DNA from 2 places in the Brochothrix thermosphacta DSM 20171 genome. Region 1 is predicted to be linked to the other one. Evidence: predicted binding sites of a transcription regulator. Region 1 holds the regulator's gene; the other holds the start of a gene.
The links. The regulator Rex, encoded in region 1, represses fermentation and respiration genes when NADH is low (regulators of the CRP and FNR family bind a similar motif). The targets are predictions, from matches to a motif close to TTGTGAAATATTTCACAA.

Region 1 (12,056 bases):
TGAATACAACAGTACGATGTTTAGCGTTTGGGGACCAGATTTCAGTGTCAATATGATGCGTTATATGTTCCCTTATTTCTTGCCTTTTTGTTTTATTCTCGTGATAACGGGTGTGTTAGGCAGCGATATTGAAACAGGGAAATGGCGTTTTTTAACAACCTTACCACTCAAAAAGAGCCGTATTATGGGTGCGAAAAAATTTGTAGCTTATGGAATTGGCTTTGTCTTTATCGCTTTGCTATTCTTATTATCATTCTTTATTGCTGGTACAGTCAATGGCTATAGTTATAGTGACTATCCTGTACTCGTAAAGGATGTAACGGGTTATCACTTTATTACAATAACCAAGCAATTACTGCAAGTTATTCTGCTGGTTAGTGCGGCAATGTATTTTATTGTTAATCTGACCACTGTTTTATTATTGCTGTTTAAAAATACAGTCATCACGATGATTGTTGAGTTAGTGTTATTAATAATAACACAACAATTAACGCAGCGATTTGAAGCAGTAGAAGCAACCTGGTTAGCATTTAATCCGTTTATTTATTTTAACATTGTCGATATAACAGAAGGGAACATCGTCGATCATTTTAAATCAGCTTATTTTACAACAGGAACAGGTATATTAGTGTTGCTCGCTTCGAGCATTATTTGTTTGATTATTTCTCGTTTTTTAGTTAATAGTGAGCGTTTGGTACTCAAGGCGTAACCATTAAAAAAGTGTCCTAAGCTTGTGTTTGGATGCTTTTTTTTGCGAAGTTAACTATATTGATAACTTTTTAACTAATAAATATAACTAACAGTGTTGACAACCAATATTATACGTTGTATAGTATGTATATATTATATGACGTATAGTATTAGAGGGGGACAAGCTCATGAATTTTCAAATAGGTGCGGCGTTACTCGATTTCTGTGTACTGGGTGTTTTAGCACGCGAAGATGCTTATGGTTACGCCTTAACAGTTGAGGTAAAAAAAGTAATGGATATTAGTGAATCAACCTTATATCCGGTCTTGCGCCGACTTAAGAAAGACGAACATGTTATTACGTATGATGAAGCTTATCAAGGAAGAAACAGACGTTATTACAAAATTACAGAAAAAGGTCTGGCACATAAAGAATTATTAGCCAGTGAGTGGGAAATTTTCCAAGGGAAAATAAAACAAGTTGTTGAAGGAGAGGGCAAACATGAATAAAAATCAATTTATAATGACTTTATCAAAGCATTTAAAACGATTACCAGCTGAAGAAAGAGACGATATACTAACATACTATAGTGAATTTATCGATGAAGGTATGACAATGAAAACTGAAAATGAGGTGATAGCAGAAATTGGAAGTCCAAAACGTATCGCACGGGAAGTTACCGCTGATTTTGCTATTAAAGAACTGAATGATAAAGATACCTCAGTAAAACGTCGCTCAACAACCTTGTGGTGGGTGATGGCAGGAATTCTTTCAAGCCCAGTAACATTACCTCTTATGGTAGTAGTAGTGGCTTTGCTAATGGTAGCAGCAGTTGTAAGTTTAACACTCGTTGTTTGTTACGCAGTTGTTTTTATTGCCTTTACAATCAGCGGTCTTGGTGCAGCTATAGCAGGTATACTTATTATTCCAGAAAATGTTGCATCGAGTTTTTTCTTTGTCGGTATTGGTTTTGTGGCAATGGCAATCGGTGGGTTACTAATGTTACCTTTTAAAACGTTTTGTCAGTTTTTATTCAAAGTTATCTCGGGTACAATTCAAAAGTTGTATCGTAAAATTCAATCAAAACGAGGTGTCAATCGATGAAAAAAATAAGGACCAGTTTATTTTTATTACTATTAGTAGGTTTAATACTTATAACAGTTGGTTATTTTAAAGGACCAGCTTACAGCCTGACATGGAATAATAATCGTTTAGTACCGATAGAATATGTAACGGAAACACAAAAAGTAGCAGCGTTTAAAAACATTGCTATTGATGTGAAAGATGCTGAAGTTGAAATTATTTCTGGTGATGTAGCAGGCGTAACTTTGACACATAATAAAGAGGCTAAAATGGTTGTAACATCGACAGATAATCGTTTGGAAGTTAAAGGAAAAGAAGGTGTCAGTAATGTTCAAATTGGTTTAACGTCGAGTTATCCCAAAGTAACGATTACGGTTCCTAAAAATAGTAAATTGGATCAATTAGCAATTACGAATCGTAGTGGCGATGTTAAAGTTGAACAGCAAGATACTAAAGAAATCACTTTGGATTTGAAGAGTGGGGATGTTAATTTTTCTGATGTAAATGTAGTAGGTGATTTGAAGATACAACAAAAATATGGGGATTTACAGCTTGACCAAGTGAACAGCAAAATACTGGCAGTTCTTAATAACGCAGGCGATACTAAAATCACTAAAAGTAAGTTTGAAAAATTCGAGTTTGAGGGTGACTATGGTGATATTAATGTGAAAGCAAGTAAGTTTAATCAATCTACGATTAAAAATGCAAGCGGCGATATCTCACTAACTGAAAATGATATGTTTGGTGAAAATGTGATTACTAATCGTTATGGTGATATTAAAATCAAGAGCCCATCAACTTTGGCAGTAAAAGTCATCACTAAATATGGCGATAGTTACTTAAATGGGAATGAAATTAACAGTAATTATCACACGCAAACTAAGCAGACAGAAAACAGCTTAAGCATTGAATCAAATTCAGGTGATGTAGCCATCGATGTGAGAGAATCTCGCTAATGAAGGTGACTAAAAATCGAATGTGTATTCTCTGTATTATCATGATTATCATCGCATTATTTATTATCGAACGTTATTAAAAAAAGAACATCGGTTATGTTTACCGATGTTCTTTTTGCTGTTTATTCGGATAACGCTTCCCAATCCACAAATAGTTTTTCTAAGATAGCTTGAGCCTCTAATAACTCTTTATGATAGGTTTGTGTTTGAGCCACGTCACCAAATACTTCTGGCTGTGCAAGTGTATGTTCCAATTTTTCAATTGTTTCTTCTGTTTCTGCAATTTTCAGTTCAAGAGCTTCGATTTCACGTTGCTTTTTTCGGGCTTGTTGAGCAATTGCTTTTTCTTCTGTGTAGCTTAATTTGCGATCATTGGGTGTATCAATTTGTTGTTTTACTTCAGTTTCTGCCGCTAAAATCTCAGCGCGTTCAGTTTGAATGGCAAGTTTTTCAACATAATAATCATAGTCTCCTAAATAGGTAACAGCGTCTTCAGCAGATAATTCAATTACTTTGTTCGCAATACGGTTAATGAAATAACGGTCATGAGAAACGAATAGTAATGTACCTTCATAATCTATTAAAGCATTTTCTAAAACTTCTTTACTATCGATATCTAAATGGTTAGTAGGTTCATCTAAAATCAGAAAATTGGCATGTTGGAGCGTTAATTTAGATAATGCTAGACGAGCTTTTTCGCCACCACTCAACATATTAACAGCCTTTTTCACATCATCGCCTGTAAAGAGGAAAGACCCCAAAATAGTACGTATGATTTTTTCATCCAAGCTTGGATAAGCTGACCAAAGTTCTTCCAATACAGTTTGACGACTATTCATCGTTGCTATTTCTTGATCATAATAGCCAATCTCCGTATTTGCGCCAAAATTGAAACTGCCAGCTAATGCTGGTATTTGTTTGATTAAAGTTTTTAACAATGTTGACTTTCCAACACCATTAGGACCGACAAGAGCAATAGCATCAGTGCGTTTAACATCAATATTCAAATTAGAGGAAAGAGGCGTACCTTCATAACCAATCGATAAGTCTGTTGTTATAAGGGCATCTTTTCCACTTGGTTTATCAATCGTAAAACCAAAATGTGCGGCTTTTTCATCACCTTGAGGTTTATCTAAACGATCAAGTTTATCGAGTTGTTTACGCCGTGATTGGGCACGTTTAGTTGTGGATGCACGCACTATATTACGTTGAACAAAATCTTCTAGTTTAGCGATTTTATCTTGCTGTTTATCAAATAATTTCCATTCTTTTTCCAAATCAGCTGCATATTGTTCGAGGTAATGCGAATAGTTACCCACATAATGCGTCGATTTTTTACGACTAATGCTATAAACTTGGTTGACCACACGATCTAGAAAATAACGGTCATGTGAAACGATAAGTAACGCACCGCGATAGTTAGAGAGGTAATCCTCTAACCATGTTAATGTCTCGATATCTAAATGGTTAGTCGGTTCATCTAAAATTAAAATGTCATTTTTGGAGAGTAGCAGTTTTGCTAAGGCCAAGCGTGTTTTTTGGCCCCCTGAAAGACTATTAATCACTTGATTATAACGCTCTTCATAAAAACGGAAACCGTGTAAGATTGAGCGAATATCAGATTCGTATTGATAACCACCTTGTTCTTTAAAATCATGTTGCAAAATATCATATTGGGAAGATACTTGCTGATAACGTTCACTATCTTCATAAACAGCTGGCGTTGCAAGTTGTTCTTCTAAGGAACGCATTTTGGTTTCCATTTTTTTTAAGGGTTCAAAAACGGTCAGCATCTCATCCCAAATCGTACGATCAGATTCCAAGCCAGTATTTTGAGCTAGATAACCAATGGTAACATCTTTAGGTTTACTAATCTGACCTGTATCGTATGAAATTTGTCCAGCGATTATTTTTAATAAGGTTGATTTACCAGCACCATTTTTACCAACTAAGGCAATTCGATCATTTGTTTGGATTTCCAACTGTATATTTTCGAGCACAGGTTCGGCTCCGAATAGTTTTGTAAGTTGACTAACTTGTAATAATATCATGTAAGCACACATCCTTCTCTCTTATTAGTTTAACTGATTTTCTCGTAAAAGGGAACGTACACAATTAACAACATTATATGACGATGCTATCTAGCCAAATTTAATAAATACCTATACAATGGTATTAACGAATTGAATCGTTCAAACAAAGGAGTGGTACCTTGTTTAACAAATACCCTGATATACCTAAAGCATCGGCAAAGCGTATGGGTTTGTATTATCAGTATGTAAAAACATTGGAAAACAATCAGATAGATCGTGTCTCATCAAAAGAGATAAGTAAAGATCTTCGGATTGAGGCAGCAACTGTGCGCCGTGATCTTTCTTATTTTGGGGCGTTAGGAAAGAAAGGGTACGGCTATAGTGTAGAAAGTTTAATGACATTTTTTGAGGATCTTTTTTCAGATACACATAGTCGTTTGATGGCAGTTGTGGGCATGGATTTATTGGGGAAATCATTGTTACACTATCCTAGTTTTAGTGCAGCCAATATGTCAGTGAGTTGTGCATTTGATTTTACTGATAATGAGGTGGGCACAATTGAAAATGGTGTTCCGATATATAGCATTAGTGATTTCAAAAAAATAATAGAAGAAAAACAGATTGAAACTTTGTTGATTGCCTGTTCTGGTGATGAAGCGACACAGTTGATGGGAAAAATCCCAGGAACATCAATCACAACAATTTTGAATTTTAGTGCAGTGGCAATTCACGCACCAAAAACTGTTTTAGTACGCACGATTGATTTTGCTGAGGAACTGCAAATCCTTTTTTCATTAAATAGTCGTGTGCAAACATTGGCCTCGCAATTAGAAAAAACAGAATAGTTTTCAAAAAAACGTATCGCTGTTTAGCGATACGTTTCAGGTTGTAGAAAAAGTAAAATTAAACTGTTATCTCTTTTATAGTTCACTTAAAATCCTTTTTCAAAAGATTAGTAGACTAAAGACAAATGCTAAGATAGTAGGAAAGACAAGCGAACAACGGTGCGCGTACTGATGGTACGTAATCCTATGTGAGTGAGGAGTAACGACCTAGGTTTGCCGTTTGTATTCAGTAAAAAACGTATCGCTGTTTAGCGATACGTTTTTTTGTTATTTTACAGTGATATATTTATAACTATAAGGTGAACCAAAGTTATGTTTTACTACATTAGCAACACGATCTTTTTGTAACAATGCTGTTTGTTTTTGATAGAGTGGTGTGATGGCATACTCTTTATTTACAAGAATGTTTTCAGCAGCCACTAAGTTTTTCCAGCGTGCTTCATCGTTACCCGCGTTTTTATTATCAGCATCATTTAATAATTGGTCATAGGTTGTATTTTTAAAACCAATGTAATTTTGACTACTTTTAGATTCGAAAATATTAAGATAAGTCGTAGCATCTTTATAATCAGGCATCCAAGCACCATCTGAAATGTCATAATCTCCTTCGAAATAAGCTTGCTGTTTGTTTTTACTTGGTAAAGCTTTAATTTCAACAGTTAAACCTGGTAAGTCTTTTTGAAGTTGATCTGTGATATATTCAGCGATTTTTTTATCTGTGTCGCTATCAGATGTAAGGTATACAAGATTAATTTTGTCTTTACCTAAAGATTTTTGAGCTGCTTTCCATGCTGTTTGAGCTTCTTTTAAGTCTTGTTTTTGTAATGTACCAGCATCCGTTCTAAACTCAGCATTTGTCTCTGGGTTATTAATGAAATTTTTAGGAATAAAACCGTCAGCTACAAAAGAACCATCATCGAGAATTTTGTTAACAAGCGTTTCTTTGTTAATTGCTAAGCTGACAGCTTTTCGTAAGTCTTTATTTTTTAAAGGTGACTCTTTAGTTTCATTTAAACGCAAATAAGCAACAAGGGCATCTTTTTCATTTTGGAAATCTTTAGAGCCACGATATTGTTTAGCAAATTCACCATCTAATACGACACGATCAACATCGCCACTTTGATAAAGATTAACGGCGGTACCTGTATTTTTCACAACGGATACTTTAATGTCATCAACTTTGACATTTTTAGCATCCCAGTAATTTTTGTTTTTAACATAAGTCCAACCATCGCCACTAGCACTCCAACCTTTGAGTGTGAAAGGGCCATTGTATAAAGTTGTGGCACTTGATGTTCCATATTTATCCCCTTGTTTTTCTAGGTAGCTTTGTTTAATTGGAAAAAAAGTTTGGAAACTTAAAAGTGACGGGAAGTAACTGATGGGTTTAATCAATTCGATTTGTAACTCATAGTCATTGACAGCCTTAACGCCAAGTTCACTGCTTTTTAATTTTCCTTCATTTACTTCTTTTGCATTTTTAATGCTATTTACAAATAAAATTGAATAAGAAGGTGCAGTTTTAGGTGAGACAGCACGTTGCCATGCATAAACAAAGTCTTTTGCTGTGACTGCTGAACCATCAGACCATTTAGCGTCATCTCGTAATTGAATGGTATATGTTTTCTTATCAGCACTAATTTTAGGCAATGACTTAGCAACTGCAGGGATAACATTATCTTGTTTATCGAGAGAATACAATCCTTCTAAAACTTGATTTTGTGCTGTGAAACTTGCGAAATCCTCTTCATTAGTTGTATTAAGGGTTAATAAATCTTCAGTTTCAACAAAATGAACTGATTTATTAGTGGTATTATTTGATTTTTTTTCAGGGGCTGCATTGTTTGAACCACAAGCAGCAAGGACCAAGGTTAATATACTGATGATCGCTATCAAAAATATGCTTTTTTTAGACATGTAATTCGCTCCTTTACTCTATGATAATAGTATTATACATAGCAGATAAGGATTGTACAAGAAATAAATCCGAGTTTTTACATCAGAATTAAAAATCTTTTATAAAGAAGTTATCAAACGCTATTATTAAAAGGTTTCACCGCAATGTTTTAGGCAAAATAAAAACGAAATTCTTATCTTAAAGTAGCGATAGGAATTTCGTTTCTGTTATTTAATAGAGTGTTCTAAATTGAATTGTTCAAATGAACTTTCAGAATAAGCGTGTAATAATTTTTCAGCATAACGTTTTTTAGGGTATAAGAATCGGTCATAGGCTTCTAATAAACTTTGATGATAAATAGAAGGTAACCCTGCGTTCTCTAAATAAACGAAAAGAGCATCAAAGATTGCTTTAATTTTATGTTCAACAGCCACTGTGAGATCTAACTCCGAAGCTTCAAACGATAACTGTGAAGCTATTAGTTGTTCTTCATCAGTATAACTATCGTTGATTAACCCGCTACACCACTTAATATAAAGGTGCATAACATATAAATCGGCAGGATTAATACCATCTGGATAAAACGGATTTAAATCAGGTAATCGTAATTCAATTCGATTGATTTCAGCTTTAAGTGAATTAAACTCATCCATATTAGTGCCTTTTGCACGAACCAACTCATAAAGTTCACGAGAGCCTTCAATGACGCCTGAATCAATCACCTTTTTGAGAGAACAGAGATAAGAGGCTGTATCGCTATAATCTAACAGTATTGGCTGCGTATTATGATAACCTTCTTTTCCTAAGCGAGCAGAACGATAGGTCGTACCGTTAATTGTTTTAGGGCTTGCTGCTAGTGCAAACGTTAAGAAGTAACGATATTTTAAAGCTTGTGCCATTAATCGAATATAAAAATCATTACGTTGTTCCAGTGATAGTAGTTCATTCAATTGATCCTCGTCAAACGAAAAGTTGAAATGAATACCGGAGTACAATTGCTTATAACTACCGTACTTAGCAGCAAGATACATACGATACTCTGTTTTTTCATAGATAACGTCACCAGGAACACCAAACTGCGCCAGTGGAATTTTATCTTCGGGCGGTAAATGACAAGGAGGAACGCTTTGCATCCACAAATACTCATCTTCCAGTCCTTTTTTCACCTTAGCGTTGATGCGGCTGATTTCAGGTAAAAGTGCTTCAACTGAAGAGACAGCAGGTGAGACAATTTCAATCTGACTTTCAGAAAAATCGGTTGTTATTTCTGGGTTGCAACACTTATCGCCTAGTGATTTGGGATGCGGAGTCATTGCAAGACGTCCTGAAGCTGTCACTCGCAAGTTTTCTCGTTCCAAACCAAATTTTCCATCAGCAATATTTTGCAATTGTTTGAGTACGACGTGTTGAAACATAGTTGTTAACCTCTCAATCTATTGTTTTAGATACATCACTAGCGTTGCAAGGATGTTAATTATAATGATATGCAGGGGGTAATAAATGTAAAAAAACCATTTCCAACTGCGACCACGTTGCCCATTGTACATGTAAATAAAAGGTAACGCCGCGATAGCATAAAGCTGAATAACACTAAGATGGTCTGTGTATTGGCTTAAAAAAGCAATTGCTAAACTATAGATGGAAAATAACAGCCAACGATTTTTCAATAGGTAAGAACCAATAATCAGTAAAATACCATACAAACCATAATCGAATGGAAAAATCCAAGCACTCAGTAAAATGAGTCCGACTAAGAAGTAGTTTTTAAACTCAATGCCATATAACGCGAGCATCCCAAGCGCCAAAGTTAAAAAGATATTAAACATTGGTTCTTGCATAAAGAAAAGAGGGATTTGCATGATAACACCTGATAAGGCGATTGTTAGAAAATATTTTTTACGATTGTGGGTATGACGATACCCTTCCGTTAATAAGAAAGCGAAAATTGGAAACGCTAATCGGCCGACAATGCGCCAACCGGAATCCAAGTAAAAGAAAACACCGATATGATCAATCGTCATTGATAATAACGCAATCAACTTTAAAGTGAAGCCATCGAGTTTTTTAAACACAGAATGTTCCTCATTTCATATTAAATAGAAACAATTAATCAATCACTGTTACAGTATCTTTAAGTTCGTAAGGGTCTTTATCGTTTATATGATCATAAAACATAATGCCGTTAATATGATCAATTTCATGTTGAACACACATGGCAGGGTAACCCTTAAATCTTAATTTCACAGGTTTAGAATTAATATCAAACGCTGACACAGTGACACGCATATGACGCACAACATATCCTGGGACATCACGGTCCACTGAAAGACAACCTTCTCCACCAGCTAAACATGCATCTTCAACAGAATGACTAACAATTTTTGGATTGTATAGAACGTGGCTAATCAGACGTTCACGGTCATCCAGCAAATGTAGCGCAATAATACGTTTCTCTACTGCGATTTGTGGAGCAGCAATACCAATCCCAGCACGCAATTCATATTTTTCTGCAATTTCTTCATCTTGACTATTTTTTAAAAACGTCAACATGTCATTTCCAATCTTAATGTCTTCCGCAGACAATGGTAAATTTACATCTTTTGCTTTTACTCTTAATGAGGGATGTCCCTCACGAACGATATCTTTCATTGTAATCATAATCCGTTACACCTCTTAAAATTTTTAGTTTGTTTTAAAATATGAAGAATTTAGTGTATGTGCTACGCTAAAAATATGTCCTATATCACTAATATATTATCAGAAAATAACACAAAAGAACATTTAATTGTTTAGGTGCATAATATAGTTAATTTTTGAGTGCATAATAATAGTTAAAATATAATCAATAAATGGTTAAAAATTTAATCAAAATCAAGCTATTAGCAACAAGTCATATCTAAAAATACATATAATTAAAAACAATCACTTTTGTGTACTAGTATACGACGTTTCTGTCATATAACAGATGAGAACTGTTTTTTTTAGGTATTTCAGCGTGAAAACGCTTAAGTGTAGGCGCTTCATAGGTTTTTGTGTTTTAATAGGTATCAATATTTGACCAAATAGGGTGTGTTTGTTATAGTAGTCATGGAAGCTGTATAATATCATATACGATTTATTTTGCATTAAATCTTGACCTAGTATACAATCAAAGATGTGCTTTATACAGTATCAACTGATTTGGTAACAATTACCTAAAAAAGGAGTGGAGTAACATGGCAATTAAGCAAAAAAAAGTTATTGTCGATGTAAAGAAACAATTTGCAGCAATCGCTAAACAATTTGAACCAGTTCAAGTGTTAAATGAAAACGGTGAAGTTGTAAACCCAGAATACATGCCTGATTTATCTGACGAAAAAATGGTGGAATTAATGGAACGTATGGTTTGGACACGTGTGTTAGACCAACGCTCTACATCATTAAATAAACAAGGACGTCTTGGTTTTTACGCGCCAACAGCAGGCCAAGAAGCTTCACAATTAGCGACTCATTTCGCTTTAGAACAAGAAGATTTCATCTTACCTGGTTATCGTGATGTTCCTCAATTAATCTGGCACGGATTACCGTTAGCGAAAGCTTTCTTATTCTCACGTGGTCATTTTGCGGGAAATCAATACCCTAAAGATTTAAATCTTGTATCACCACAAATTATCATTGGTGCTCAGTATGTACAAACTGCTGGTGTTGCTCTTGGTATTCAAAAACGCGGTGAAAAAAGTGTTGCTATCACTTATACAGGTGATGGTGGTTCTTCACAAGGTGATTTCTATGAAGGAATCAACTTTGCAAGTGCATTTAAATCACCTGCAATCTTCGTTATCCAAAACAACGGCTTCGCTATCTCAGTTCCTCGTGAATTGCAAACTGCTGCACCAACATTAGCTCAAAAAGCTGTTGCTGCTGGAGTACCTGGTGTTGTTGTTGATGGTATGGATCCATTAGCTGTTTATGCAGTTACTCGTGAAGCGCGTGAACGTGCTATCAATGGTGAAGGCCCAACTGTTATCGAAACATTAACTTACCGTTTTGGTCCACATACATTAGCTGGTGATGATCCAACTCGTTACCGTACTAAAGAAATGGATGAAGAATGGTTATTGAAAGATCCAATCGTTCGTTTCCGTAAATTCTTAGAGTCTAAAAACTTATGGACAGTAGAGCAAGAAGAAGCTGTTATCGAACGCGCTAAAGAAGAAATCAAAGAAGCAATCAAAGAAGCAGATGCGATTCCAAAACAAAAAGTTACAGACTTATTAAATAACATGTTTGAAGCGCCTACTTCTAATATCGCAGAGCAAATTGCAATCTACACTGAAAAGGAGTCGAAATAACATGGCACAAATGACGATGATTCAAGCGATCACTGATGCGCTTGCAACAGAATTACGTAACGATGAAAACGTACTTGTTTTTGGTGAAGATGTTGGTAACAACGGCGGTGTTTTCCGTGCAACTGAAAACTTACAAAAAGAATTTGGCGTTGACCGCGTCTTCGATACACCCCTTGCAGAATCTGCAATTGGTGGTTTAGCAAACGGTTTAGCATACAAAG
Region 2 (12,056 bases), 640 kb from region 1:
TCAGTCAGTTCTTCATTAACGATTTTAACGACTTGCTGACCTGGTGTTAAGCTGCTCATGACATCCTGGCCAATCGCACGCTCTCCTACTGTTTTAACAAAGTTTTTAACAACTTTAAAGTTAACATCCGCTTCAAGCAATGCAAGGCGTACCTCACGCATCATCTCTTTAACGTCTGCTTCACTAATCTTACCTTTTCCACGCATTCTTTGTATCGTATTCTGTAATCGTTCTGACAATCCTTCAAAAGCCATTGTAGGACCTCCTAATATAAGTTAATTTCATCAAGTTCGTTTAATAGAGCAGTTACTTTAGGATCTTCCCACTGATTTTCAGTGATTTGATGCCTTAAACCTGTGACAATATCGTTTTGCTTTTTAAAGACAGCAACAAGCCCCAGTTTTTCTTCATAAGTTTCAAGAATTTTCACCGTTCGTTTAATGTTATCGTAAACCGCTTGGCGTGAGATTTCATACTCTTCAGCGATTTCTCCAAGCGAATAATCATCCTCATAGTACAGCGTCATGTACTCGCTTTGTTTTGCTGTTAGCAAAGGTTGATAAAAGGCGAAAAGCATATTGATACGCGTTGTTTTTTCAAGCATCGATTTCACCTCAATTTTTATGCATACCCCTATTTTACATGTATTTGCCTGTAAAGACAATTACCTTGTCTAAATGAGCGCGTTTAATTTTAAATTGATGTGTAATTAAATTGTCTATGCAAAAAAACGCAGATAGATCTCTGCGTTTTCAAAAGTCATTCTTATCTTTTTCAACTATAACTAAAGTGCTTGGTACCAATCATCCGCCACTGCTTCAAGCCATTCTGGTGTCCCTGCTGTGATGGCAATATGTTCGAACCAACTATCTTTTTTGGCGCCATGCCAATGTTTCACTCCGTCATGCGTTGCAACGACATCCCCTACTTTTAATGATTGTGCGACTTCGCCTTCTTCCTGATACCATCCTTCACCACCTGTCACTAGCAATAGTTGATAGCCGTTACAGTGGATATGCCAATTATTACGGCAACCAGGTTCGAAGCTGACTGTTGCTACGCCAACATCAATAGCTTCATCAGCCACCAATGTTCGCAAATAACTTTGTCCTGTAAAATAATGGGCAAATGCCTTGTTTTTTTCTCCAATTGGAAAGATTGTTCCTTGTTTAATTTCTTCAAATTTTGCCATCTTAGTTCCCCCTTTTCATTCTTTAGCTTTGTATTAGATGGCCCCAACAACTTCGTGAGGTAAGTAGGCCCCTTCTAAGTAGCTAATATCTGCTGGGTCTATCTGTAAATCGATTGCAGGTAAAGCATCTAATAGATGGCTTATTTTTGTTGCACCAATGATAGGAGATACCACTGCTTCTTTTTGAAGCAACCATGCCAATGCAACTTGAGCACGTTTCACATTGTATTTTTCCGCTATTTCTGCCACCCGTTGAACAATTATTTTATCCTGTTCAGCTGTTTTATCATATTTTGATTTTGCCGTTTGATCTTTTAGATAACGCTCTGTCATCGCTTCCCAATCACGTGTTAATCGCCCTGATGCTAATGGGCTATATGGTGTAACCGCCACCCCTTGATCTTCACATAGCGGTAACATTTCACGTTCTTCTTCACGATATAACAAGTTGAGATGATTCTGCATAGAAACAAATTTTGTCCAACCATTTTTTTCAGCAACTTGTTGTGCTTTTTCAAATTGCCAAGCATACATCGCAGAGGCTCCAATATAACGAGCTTTACCAGCTTTTACAATATCATGTAAGGCTTCCATCGTTTCTTCAATGGGTGTCTCATAGTCCCATCTATGAATGATAAACAAATCAACGTAATCCATTTGTAACCGTTCTAAACTTTGGTCTAATTGATAAAATAACGCCTTACGTGATAAACCGCCACTATTAGGGGCATCTTTCATTTTCATGTATGCCTTTGTTGCCACAACAATTTCATCGCGATTGGCATGTTTTTTCAGAGCGTTTCCTAATATCGTTTCACTTGCTCCATACGAATAAATATTTGCAGTATCAAAAAAATTAATGCCTACGTCTAATGCTTTTTTGATAACTTCGGTACTTTCTTCTTCCTCATTGACCCATTCATGGAATCCACTATTAGGATCACCAAATCCCATTGTGCCTAAACATATTTTAGAAACATCCATTCCTGTATTACCAAATTTTACATAGTCCATTGTAATTCCTCCTATTTAATAGATTTATTTATTCATTCATTTCAGCTTCAGTAAGACAACGCAATGCGTTTAAACTGCGCGGATAACCAATATAGGGTATACATTGGGATATCATCGTTACTAAAAATTCCGGGTCATTGCCCAAGCGAATATTTGCTTTAAAATGTGCGATTAACTGTGGCTCGCAGCCTCCTTGTGCTAACAAAAAGCAAGCGGTTAAAAGCTCTCTTTTTTTTAAATCTAAACCAGTTCGAGTGTAGTAGTCACCAAAACAATTTTCAGTTAACCACTGGTTAATATGGCGACTTAATTTTGGTCCTGATTGCGCAAATCATTTCATCTCTTCGCCAAAAATAGCAATTTGTGCTGCTTCACCATCTGAAAGTCGTGTTTTTTCTGTTACTGTGGCTTGATTAGCAAGTGGTAAAGCAATACCTTTTTCTGTTAAAATGTCATTTGTTGCGATTAAAAAAGGATACACACGACCGATTCCTAAATAAGCAACGGCTTGATAAATAATTTCTTTCACAACAATTGGAGACACACCAAAATTTAATGCAGCGGGTAACATCGCCTTATATTCAGCCAAACTTTGACAACCAATCAAAACGGCAAGGATAACCTGCATTCTTGTTTTATTATCGAAATCAGCTTGATTTATAACAGTATCGAATGCAAAGTTATCAAACAATGTAATAAATTCTGGATCCGTTTCTAAAAAACTGGATTGATAGTCGGGAAACATTTTTTCATGATAAGCTTCTGCTGCTTTTGTGATCATCATTTTCTTCCCCCTCTTCTATGATACATTCATTGTAATACTTGGATAATGCCCTATCAATTTGAGTTACTAATCGCTAGTATAAGTATTACTTATACAAAAAAAGCCGCTCATTTATAGAGTGGCATCTTTCTGTAATAACTTTTGTAAAATCAGTGCAAATTCTTCAATATAGTAGTTAGCTGTTCTTTTCATCCAAAACGCACAATAATTTCTGATAATGGGTTGCTCAGTTCTGTATAAGGGAAGTCGCTTAACTCTGCTAGTGACGGGCGCCAATGTTCCGACGCTTTCGATTGGAAGAAAACCTTGATTGGCTGCTACTAACAAGCGGCCAGCCTCTAAATTTTCTGCAAAGATAAAATGACCACTGAAACCAAGTGTATTTTTGTAATACTCCTCTTCGACTGCTTTTTGTTCATTGGCAGCGATTAAAATACATGGTGTATTTTCTAACATTTTCAAGGTCAGTATGTTTGTTTCACTCAATGGATGCCGCTTCGATATCTCAACATACATAGGTGATTTCACCAACTCAAAATTCACGCATTCATCTGAAAAAGCACGACGCTGGTCGCTTAAAATAATATCAACACGATCATTTATTATTTCATGGTAAAGTTCTTCGTGCGTCCCATTTATCACACTTAGGGTAATTTCAGGATATATTTCTGAAAACTGCGTAATGGCTTCATGTAGTTCTTGACCACCATACACACGTAAATAACCAATTTTGAGTTCTACTTCCTCATTTGTGCCAATCGTTATGGTTTCTTTGGTCATTTCATCAACTTGTGCAAGAATCATCTTACTCCGTTGATAAAAATGGTTGCCTGCTGGTGTTAATTGAAAACGGCGATGCTGTCTTGTTAATAATACAACGCCTAGTGTTTCTTCCAACACTTGAATCTGTTGAGAAACCGCTGATTGCGACATATATAAACGACTCGCAGCTTCTGTAAAACTATTATTTTCAACAACAGCAACAAAATATTTCAATTGATTAAGTAGCACCTTCCCATCTCCTTTTTTATAAGATAATAACTTCGTAGGCATATTATAAAGTCTTGATAATCAACTCTTTATCTCCCCTGCCAAACGTTCTAACTCCATACGATCAATAATACGATAACCTCGTTTTTCCTTGATAATGATGTTTTTTTCACGCAATTGTTCAAAAGTATGCAACAGGTGACGATAGCTGCTGCTCAAATATTCTGCTACCTCGGTATGTTTTTCATGATAGAGCCCTTCATTCTCAGTATATAAAATAAAAGCGGCGAGTCGATTAAGCAATGGATAATTTAACCCTTGACCAAAACGTTCTGTCCGATTCAACATTTTTTTAGCTAAATAAACATTTAATTGTTGTAAGAAGTTTATATCTGTTAATAATCGTTCTTTATTGTCGGCTAATGGAATAGCAAGACAAATACAATCGATTTGTGCAACCACATCTTTTGTCCGTTCTTCAACACCAAGCAAACTCAGTTCACCGATTAACTCCCCTTTTTGAACAAAGTGCACGATTAGTTGTTTACCGTCTTCATGTAATAAGTATATTTTTGCTTTCCCTTGTAATAAAATAAATAAGGTTTCTGTTCCTTCATCATGACGAATGATGTGTTGCCCTTTTTCAAATGTTTCAATGTGAGCAACTTCTTCAATTTGAAATGATGTCAAATTACTGACAGGTTGCCATAATTTTTTATAGTGTTGAGCATTACTCAAGCTTATTTTTTTCATTATGCACCTCTAATCTTAGTTTCCTTAAATTTTTTATTCGAAAAATGTGCTATATCTCACATTATTATCTATCGTTTCTTGATATATTACAAGTGAAAGGAATGATGTTCACATGAAAAAAACAGGTTTATTATTTTTATCGTTATTATTTTATACATTAACAGGTTTTGGAATTAGTTTAACTATTGCTGCAAATGTTGGAGTAAGCAGCTTCAATGCTTTAAATTTAAGCTTAGCTGGTCTATTCAAAGTTAAAGTGGGTACAATGACGACGATTGTTAACCTTTGCTTTTTAATGTTATATATTTATCTCACAAAAGCAAAAAAACCGTTGGCCTATTTGATACAAGCCATTGCAGTATTATCACTTGGCTTCGTTATTAATTTTTTCACATACCAAGTATTTGATGCCATTCAGATTACACATTATGCAAGTAAATTAGGTTTATTTATGTTAGGGTCGATTGTTGCTGGGTTGGGTACAGGTATGGTCTTAAATTTAAAAACGCTTGCTTTCCCGATTGAAAGTGTTTGCGTAGAGATTTCTAATAAACATCCTATCCCTTTTGCAAAATTACGTTATGGTATCGATATTTTCTCAGTAACAATTTCTATTATTATCTCTGTCGCTAGTTCTTTACCCTTTGTCGTAAGAGAAGGTACAATTATTAGCTTAGTGTTACTTACTTTCACAATTTCACTGACTAAAAAAGCTTTTGAAGCTTTTATTGTTAAAAAGAACGGACTATAAAGAAAATTTAACATCGAAAAAGAAGAACTCTACAATAGAGTTCTTCTTTTTTTGAGGAAATGAGCGGGGAAAGATAAACATTGTGTCGCTCTATATTATTTTTTTATTGGATAAATTCTGCAAATTCATCAATAGCTAGTCGTGATGTTCCATAACCCTCTTTTTCTGCTTTTCCAATTGCCATCAATAATAACGGTTTGTAATTAGCCGGTGTTTCAACAAGAGCATCAATTGCATCTGCTGAAAAACCGCGCATTGGCACCGTATCATACCCCTTTGCTTTTGCTAATAACATAAAGTGCATTACGAATAAGCTCGTATCAATAATCGCATTTTCTGTTAATTGTTGCGCTGTTAAAGTAGCATGATAAGCATGTGAGTCAGCTATTTTAGCTTCTAACATTTCGGCAGGTAAAAATCCTTCAGCAACGTCTTGTTTATAGATGTCATCCAGACGCTCAGCTGAATGAGTATCTGCAAAAAACACAAGCAATGCTGACGCTGTAACGACTTGTTCTTGATCATGAGCAAACGGTTTAATTTTTTCACGTAGCTCGTTATTTGTAATGACTGCGACACGCCAACTTTGTAAGTTATGACCTGACGGTGACTGTGAACTCAAACGTAAAAGTTCCTCAATCTCTGATTTTGGAATTGTCACATTTTCTTTATAATGCCTTACTGCTTTTCGTTCTTTTATTACTTTTTCTAAATCCATTTTTTGTGCACCTTCTCTTTTCATTTAATAAATTACCTAGTCCTTTAAGTATAGGTATTAAACAAAAAAATACAAGTACGCACATTTTTGTAACTACTTAACTGATTGCAATTGACAGTAAAAAAAGCTATATTTATAGTAATAAAAAAGAATGACAGGAGGCATCTAATGAACAAAATGCAAAGTTGTGCGATTACAGATGTGATGTCTGTTATTGGTGGAAAATGGCGTGTGTCTATTATTTGGCATATTGGACAAGAAGGCCCCATTCGTTTCAATACACTGAAAAGAACCATCACAGGCATTACAACCATCATGTTAACACGTTCGCTCGATGATCTTGTCGCTCATGATATGGTCATACGAAAAGATTATCAAGAAAATCCCCCACGCGTCGAGTATTCTTTATCAAAAGATGGCGAAACTTTATACCCTATCATCGAAGCACTCAATGATTGGGGCGAAGATTGCTGTAGCCGCCCTAAGGAGCGTGTTGATTAGTGAAGAACAGACTGTTTTTACTGATTATTTTCGGAGCGCTATTATTAGTTCATATCATTTTTAACATTGAAACAATTATTCCAGGCATGTTCGGCCGTTTTATAAAAGGCGTTGTGTCTTTCGGTTTTTTTTACTTGCTTCTACGCTATATTGATGATAGAAAAACTGCCAAAAATAACTAAATACGCTAAAACCACTTGCCAAAGTAATAGCAAGTGGTTTTATTATCTATTAAATTGACGTAACAAAATTAAAGCTGTAACCCTATTACTCTTAGCCGCTTCATATCCTACTTATCACTAACGAGTATCCGCTCGTAAAAAGATAACTCTACTGGTGTATATCATTACTAAAAGAGTCAATACAACACTTAAAAGTGCTGAAATGCTTGTCATATTAAACTGTGGGTATATACAAACAAACAAACTCAACAATACTAAGAATAACATTCGTTTATAGCCGTATAATATCCTACTAATCTGGATGATAAGTGTTAAAATAATCAGCCCACAAAATGTTTGAAATAGCCCTTTCAATAAAGCTAATGTTATAACGTCCTGATAGGCATACATCACTGTAGTCATACTAACATAACAAACTAAACGAACGGTACCTTTCCAAAAGGTCTTCCAAAAAAGATGATTCCGATTACGATGCCTGATATATCGAAATGAGTAATCCAGACCGACTTCTTTACTTTTACTACTAAGAAGTAGCACCGTGATTGTATATCCAAGCCAAATGATATTTTCACCGACCACGTACTTTCCATTAAACATTAATTCCCCTGCAGTAATCATACTCGGCCCATCTACTTGTTGTTCTGTAATGACTATTAAAAATAATAAAATCACTAATACAATGGTTTTTATGTTCATCGTTTTCTCCTCATAACCGTAAAATCAATCCCTTTAATCACATACTTTGTAAGACGATTGTTTCAAGCACATACACTAAATTAACAAACTGTAGTGGTATATTTTGTTGCCAATACACAGGCAAAAACAGCATTTTCCCAGGGAACCACCAAGGTAAAAAGTACGCATCGCGAGCAGAGGCATATAAAATACCATTAAAAGCAAAGATTACTGCAAATGTAATCCCAATACTTTTGAGTTTAAAAACAACCATTAAGTAGAGCAGGCCAATCATAACAAGTGTTAGCCATAAAGTAAGCAATCGTGAAACAACGATAAATCCATTGTTTTCAAAAGGCAACATATCGCTTAAAACACTTTCTCTACCAGTTTCAGGAGCTAATAACCATCCTAAAAAAAACACTAATAGTACCAAACAACTGGCATTAATGAGTATAAGCACGCAATATTTTTTCATTAATGCTGCACGTGATTTAAATCGTAAAAAGATAAAACTACCAAAACCGGTCCATAGCTGCTTCGTTATTGTAAAAGTAATAAGTAACATCAGCAAAGGCATTAAAAAAACGATCATTAGCGACCCTGTTATATCCAACAACCAATCATTTAAATGAGGCGTCTTGTTAGGATCAATTAAAAACGGTTGATAATTTTTCAAAAATAATAACATTAGTAATGTAACGATGATATAAGGGATTAATACCTTGATTATTTCCCTGCACTTTCTAACGCTGCCGTCTTCGTTGATAAACGTCCCTCCTCAATCCGATAGACACGATCACACAATTTCGCTAATTCAATTTGATCATGCGACACAATAACCGCTGTTGTGCCATTCGCCTTCGCTTCCAGTAACGTATCATAAAAAATAGTTTTATAATAATCATCTAAAGCATTTGTCGGTTCATCGAGTAACAGCACCTCCGGTTTTTCCATCATTGCCTGTATCAAACCTAAACGCTGATTCATCCCCAAAGAATATGTTTTTACTTTCAAATTTTTATCTTCTTCCAAACCAAAACGCAACAGCCATTTTTCAATATCTGACTGTTTGATAGCCCCACGAATATTAGCTAATAGCATTAAATTATCAATGGCTGTACGATTATTAATAAACACTGGCGTCTCCAATAAAACACCCACTGACTGAGGAATATCGCCTACTTGCAATTGTTGATTCCCCACAAAAACCTTACCACTATCAGGATAAACCAATCCCGCTAATAAGCGTAATATGGTTGTTTTTCCAGAGCCATTAGCACCTGAAATACCAATAATCATCCCTTTATCTGCCTCGAGTGAAACACCATGTAAAATGCGTTTTCTTTTGAATGTTTTAATAACATTTTTCAATTCTAATAAACTCATTTAATCGCTCCCTTTTTTAATTTTCAACTTCGCAAACATGAAATAAATGCTTGCCAATAACAAACAAAAGAGACATAACACACCTAGCTGTCCAAAATAATGTAGGACTGAATCAGGCTCATTACCCATCACCAATGTTTCATAATAAGTTAACGGAATATAACGTTCAGGCCAAATATCTAAAGCATAAGCCAACGGTATCGGTACAATTGCATAAACGAGATATGGATAAATGACCGCTTCCCACTGATAATTAACAATGAGAGTCATAATTAGAACCAGTAATGCTAAAAATAATAAACTTAAAAACTGACTAGCAATTAAATACAAGACTGCTCCAAAAGATGGTAGCGCTGAAAAAATACTTTCTTTCACATGTTCCACACGATTACCTAAAGTCACAACTATCAAACAAATGAAACCAAATACATCAACTAACAAAATATAAACACTAATTAATTTGAGCGCCTTAGAAAGTAGTTTACGGTAATACGCAAAATAACCACCACGCATAATAAACCATTGTTGCATATGTGTGAGATGTATCAATGAGAGATGATAACTTATTAACCACATGAATAACGCCGGCATAATAAGATTGATATAATTATCGCCAAATAGATTAACGAAAAACTGTTGGTGCAGTGGTAATCTAACAAGACTGTTGTTACTTCCTAAATAAATAGCAATCACTTGTATTGTAACGATACCAATAAGTAAGAAAGATAGACGTTGTTTTTTCATAGTCACTCCTTATAAACTTTTTTAGTTTGAAAGCAAATAAAAAGAGCCTGTCACTACTTAAGGTAATAAGCAACGTGACAAGCAGTTGTTTAACCTAAGGGAGCCACTCTAAATAACCGCTATTTGTTAAAACATTAATAGCTGAAGATTTATACCTTACCTTTGTTTTGGCACCGGTCATATAGGTCCTAGAATACTGTGCTGTTTTATTCTTGGCTGAAAATGTCTTAGTGGTACTCACTTTTTCATTATTTACATTTGTAATTTCACCAATCATTTTATATTTATTTTTACTTGCCTTCATTCCTTGCGTATTTTGTGTGGCTTTACGTGTCGTTGAATACCACCAACCATTTCGTGGTAATGTAATTTGGGTGCCGTACCAAGGTGAGGCTTTTTTTACTTCGGTGGTTCTTTTATATGTAGATGCATGTGCATCCATTGCAGTAGAAACTAATATTAAAGATGTACACAACATAAGAAAAACATTCCTTTTTTCTTCATATAATCAATCCTTTCAGTTTTTTTGAGAAAGATTACATCTGCTTTCACACAGCAACTATATCACCGCCTGATTTCATATGCCAATAGAAAAACCTTTGTTTAATAAGGGTTTCACATACCTTTTTAACTCTTTTAAATATATGTTTTTTACGACTGCTCCTTTAAATTATTACAATTTCCACACAATATAATCATCACGTATAGTTACACTGAAAATATTTTCAACTCTCCTTTTTGAACGCTAATTCCTATGCCATCAATCAAAAAATTGCTAACGCTAAATAAGACTTACAGACTTTATCTGTGAGCAATATACAGATTATTTATAAGAGCAATTTTCATCCAATAAAGATAATAAAGAATTATATAACTAACTCATTTGACACTTGGGAACAGCGTAAGTTAGGAGTGTTAGGTTCTGTAGCGATGAATAAACGTATCTTTAAAGAAGAAACCTCAGATAATGGTGAAATTCCTTTTTATAAATTCGGTACATTTGGCGGAGTATCAGACGCCTTTATATCAAGGGAATTATTTGAAGAGTATAAATCAAAATATCCTTACCCAACTAAGGGTGATTTGTTAATATCAGCTTCTGGGAGTAAACAATATATCTACTCTTGTAATTTAATCTATCTACACATATTGTTTTCTTAAAATAAGTCTTCTCATCAAAAAAACCGTTCCCAATAAATCACTGGAACGGCCTCTTATGGACTTATTTGTCCAATTTATAATACAATGAACCATCATCTTCACGCTTCAAAAAATGATAATCCACTAAGTAACGTCTTAAGATGACGAAATCATCATACCAATTGTATAAAATGGTGTTCACTTCTTTTTCCGTATAACTTTTATTCATCGCCGATTGTAAAATTAAGCTAGACAATTAAAAAAATCATTTGTGATACACTCAAATTGTATTTCCGACGAAAGAAAACAAGGAGAGTGATCACAAATGACCTATACACATCTTACTACAGATGAACTCGTTTTAATAGAATCATATTATCATCAAACTAAGAAAGTTAAATTTGTTGCAGAGACTTTAAAACGTTCGAGACAAACTATTTATAATGTTTACAACGCTTTAGATGATGGTTTATCTATGCTAGATTACTACCAACGATACAAAAATAATAAAAAAAATTGTGGGAGACTTCCTATCCTTTTACCTGATAATGAAACTGACTATATTCAAAAGAAAGTGGCTCAAGGGTGGACACCAGACGTGATTATTGGTCGTAACGAGTTTCCTATTTCTTGTTCTGTTCGTACTCTTTATAGACTATTTAAGCGTGGCTATTTTAACTTAGCCGCCTTACCAATGAAAGGGAAAAGAAAGCCGAATGGTCACAAAGAAAAGAGAGGTAAACAAGCTTTTAAAAGAACGATTCATCAGCGTGATAAGGAAAATCGTCACTTCAAAAGTGAGTTTGGTCACCTTGAAGGTGACACTATCGTTGGCAGAAATCATAAAAGTGCTGTTATTACCTTAGTTGAAAGACTATCAAAAGTAATTATTACGTTGAAACCTACCGGCAGACAAGCAATAGATATTGAAAACAGTTTAAACAACTGGTTTAAAACAATTCCCACTCATTTATTTAAGTCTATTACGTTTGATTGTGGTAAAGAATTTTCTAATTGGAAATCTGTCAGTAACTCCAATGATATTAATATCTACTTTGCTGATCCAGGTACTCCCTCACAAAGAGGGTTAAATGAGAACTCCAACGGATTATTACGCAAGGACGGACTACCTAAGAGAATGAATTTCAATGAAGTTGATGAAGCGTTCATTCAGTCTGTTGCTTCTAAAAGAAATAACATTCCTAGAAAGTCATTGAACTATA

Region 2: yeiL (transcriptional regulator YeiL) is a predicted target of Rex. The motif match lies at 4,778-4,795, and genes of this name have one in related genera.

The regions. Positions count from the first base shown of each region.
Region 1 is NZ_CP145608.1:1,852,822-1,864,877, reverse strand. It holds gene V6S17_RS09370 (ABC transporter permease) at 1-709, shown strand, start outside; gene V6S17_RS09365 (PadR family transcriptional regulator) at 879-1,199, shown strand; gene V6S17_RS09360 (DUF1700 domain-containing protein) at 1,192-1,794, shown strand; gene V6S17_RS09355 (DUF4097 family beta strand repeat-containing protein) at 1,791-2,729, shown strand; gene V6S17_RS09350 (ABC-F family ATP-binding cassette domain-containing protein) at 2,852-4,780, opposite strand; gene V6S17_RS09345 (redox-sensing transcriptional repressor Rex) at 4,942-5,607, shown strand; gene V6S17_RS09340 (peptide ABC transporter substrate-binding protein) at 5,875-7,524, opposite strand; gene V6S17_RS09335 (hypothetical protein) at 7,732-8,919, opposite strand; gene V6S17_RS09330 (TraX family protein) at 8,938-9,576, opposite strand; gene def (peptide deformylase) at 9,611-10,162, opposite strand; gene pdhA (pyruvate dehydrogenase (acetyl-transferring) E1 component subunit alpha) at 10,720-11,835, shown strand; gene V6S17_RS09315 (alpha-ketoacid dehydrogenase subunit beta) at 11,837-12,056, shown strand, end outside.
Region 2 is NZ_CP145608.1:1,215,792-1,227,847, reverse strand. It holds gene ffh (signal recognition particle protein) at 1-254, opposite strand, end outside; gene V6S17_RS06335 (putative DNA-binding protein) at 266-604, opposite strand; gene V6S17_RS06330 (cupin domain-containing protein) at 785-1,192, opposite strand; gene V6S17_RS06325 (aldo/keto reductase) at 1,226-2,206, opposite strand; gene V6S17_RS12675 (carboxymuconolactone decarboxylase family protein) at 2,235-2,504, opposite strand; gene V6S17_RS06320 (carboxymuconolactone decarboxylase family protein) at 2,538-2,990, opposite strand; gene V6S17_RS06315 (LysR family transcriptional regulator) at 3,102-4,001, opposite strand; gene yeiL (transcriptional regulator YeiL) at 4,062-4,733, opposite strand; gene V6S17_RS06305 (membrane protein) at 4,846-5,484, shown strand; gene V6S17_RS06300 (nitroreductase family protein) at 5,588-6,226, opposite strand; gene V6S17_RS06295 (winged helix-turn-helix transcriptional regulator) at 6,371-6,703, shown strand; gene V6S17_RS06290 (hypothetical protein) at 6,703-6,885, shown strand; gene V6S17_RS06285 (hypothetical protein) at 7,003-7,581, opposite strand; gene V6S17_RS06280 (hypothetical protein) at 7,619-8,155, opposite strand; gene V6S17_RS06275 (ABC transporter ATP-binding protein) at 8,290-8,949, opposite strand; gene V6S17_RS06270 (hypothetical protein) at 8,950-9,693, opposite strand; gene V6S17_RS06265 (hypothetical protein) at 9,788-10,171, opposite strand; gene V6S17_RS06260 (restriction endonuclease subunit S) at 10,501-10,854, shown strand; gene V6S17_RS06255 (DUF2087 domain-containing protein) at 10,916-11,089, opposite strand; gene V6S17_RS06250 (IS30 family transposase) at 11,159-12,056, shown strand, end outside.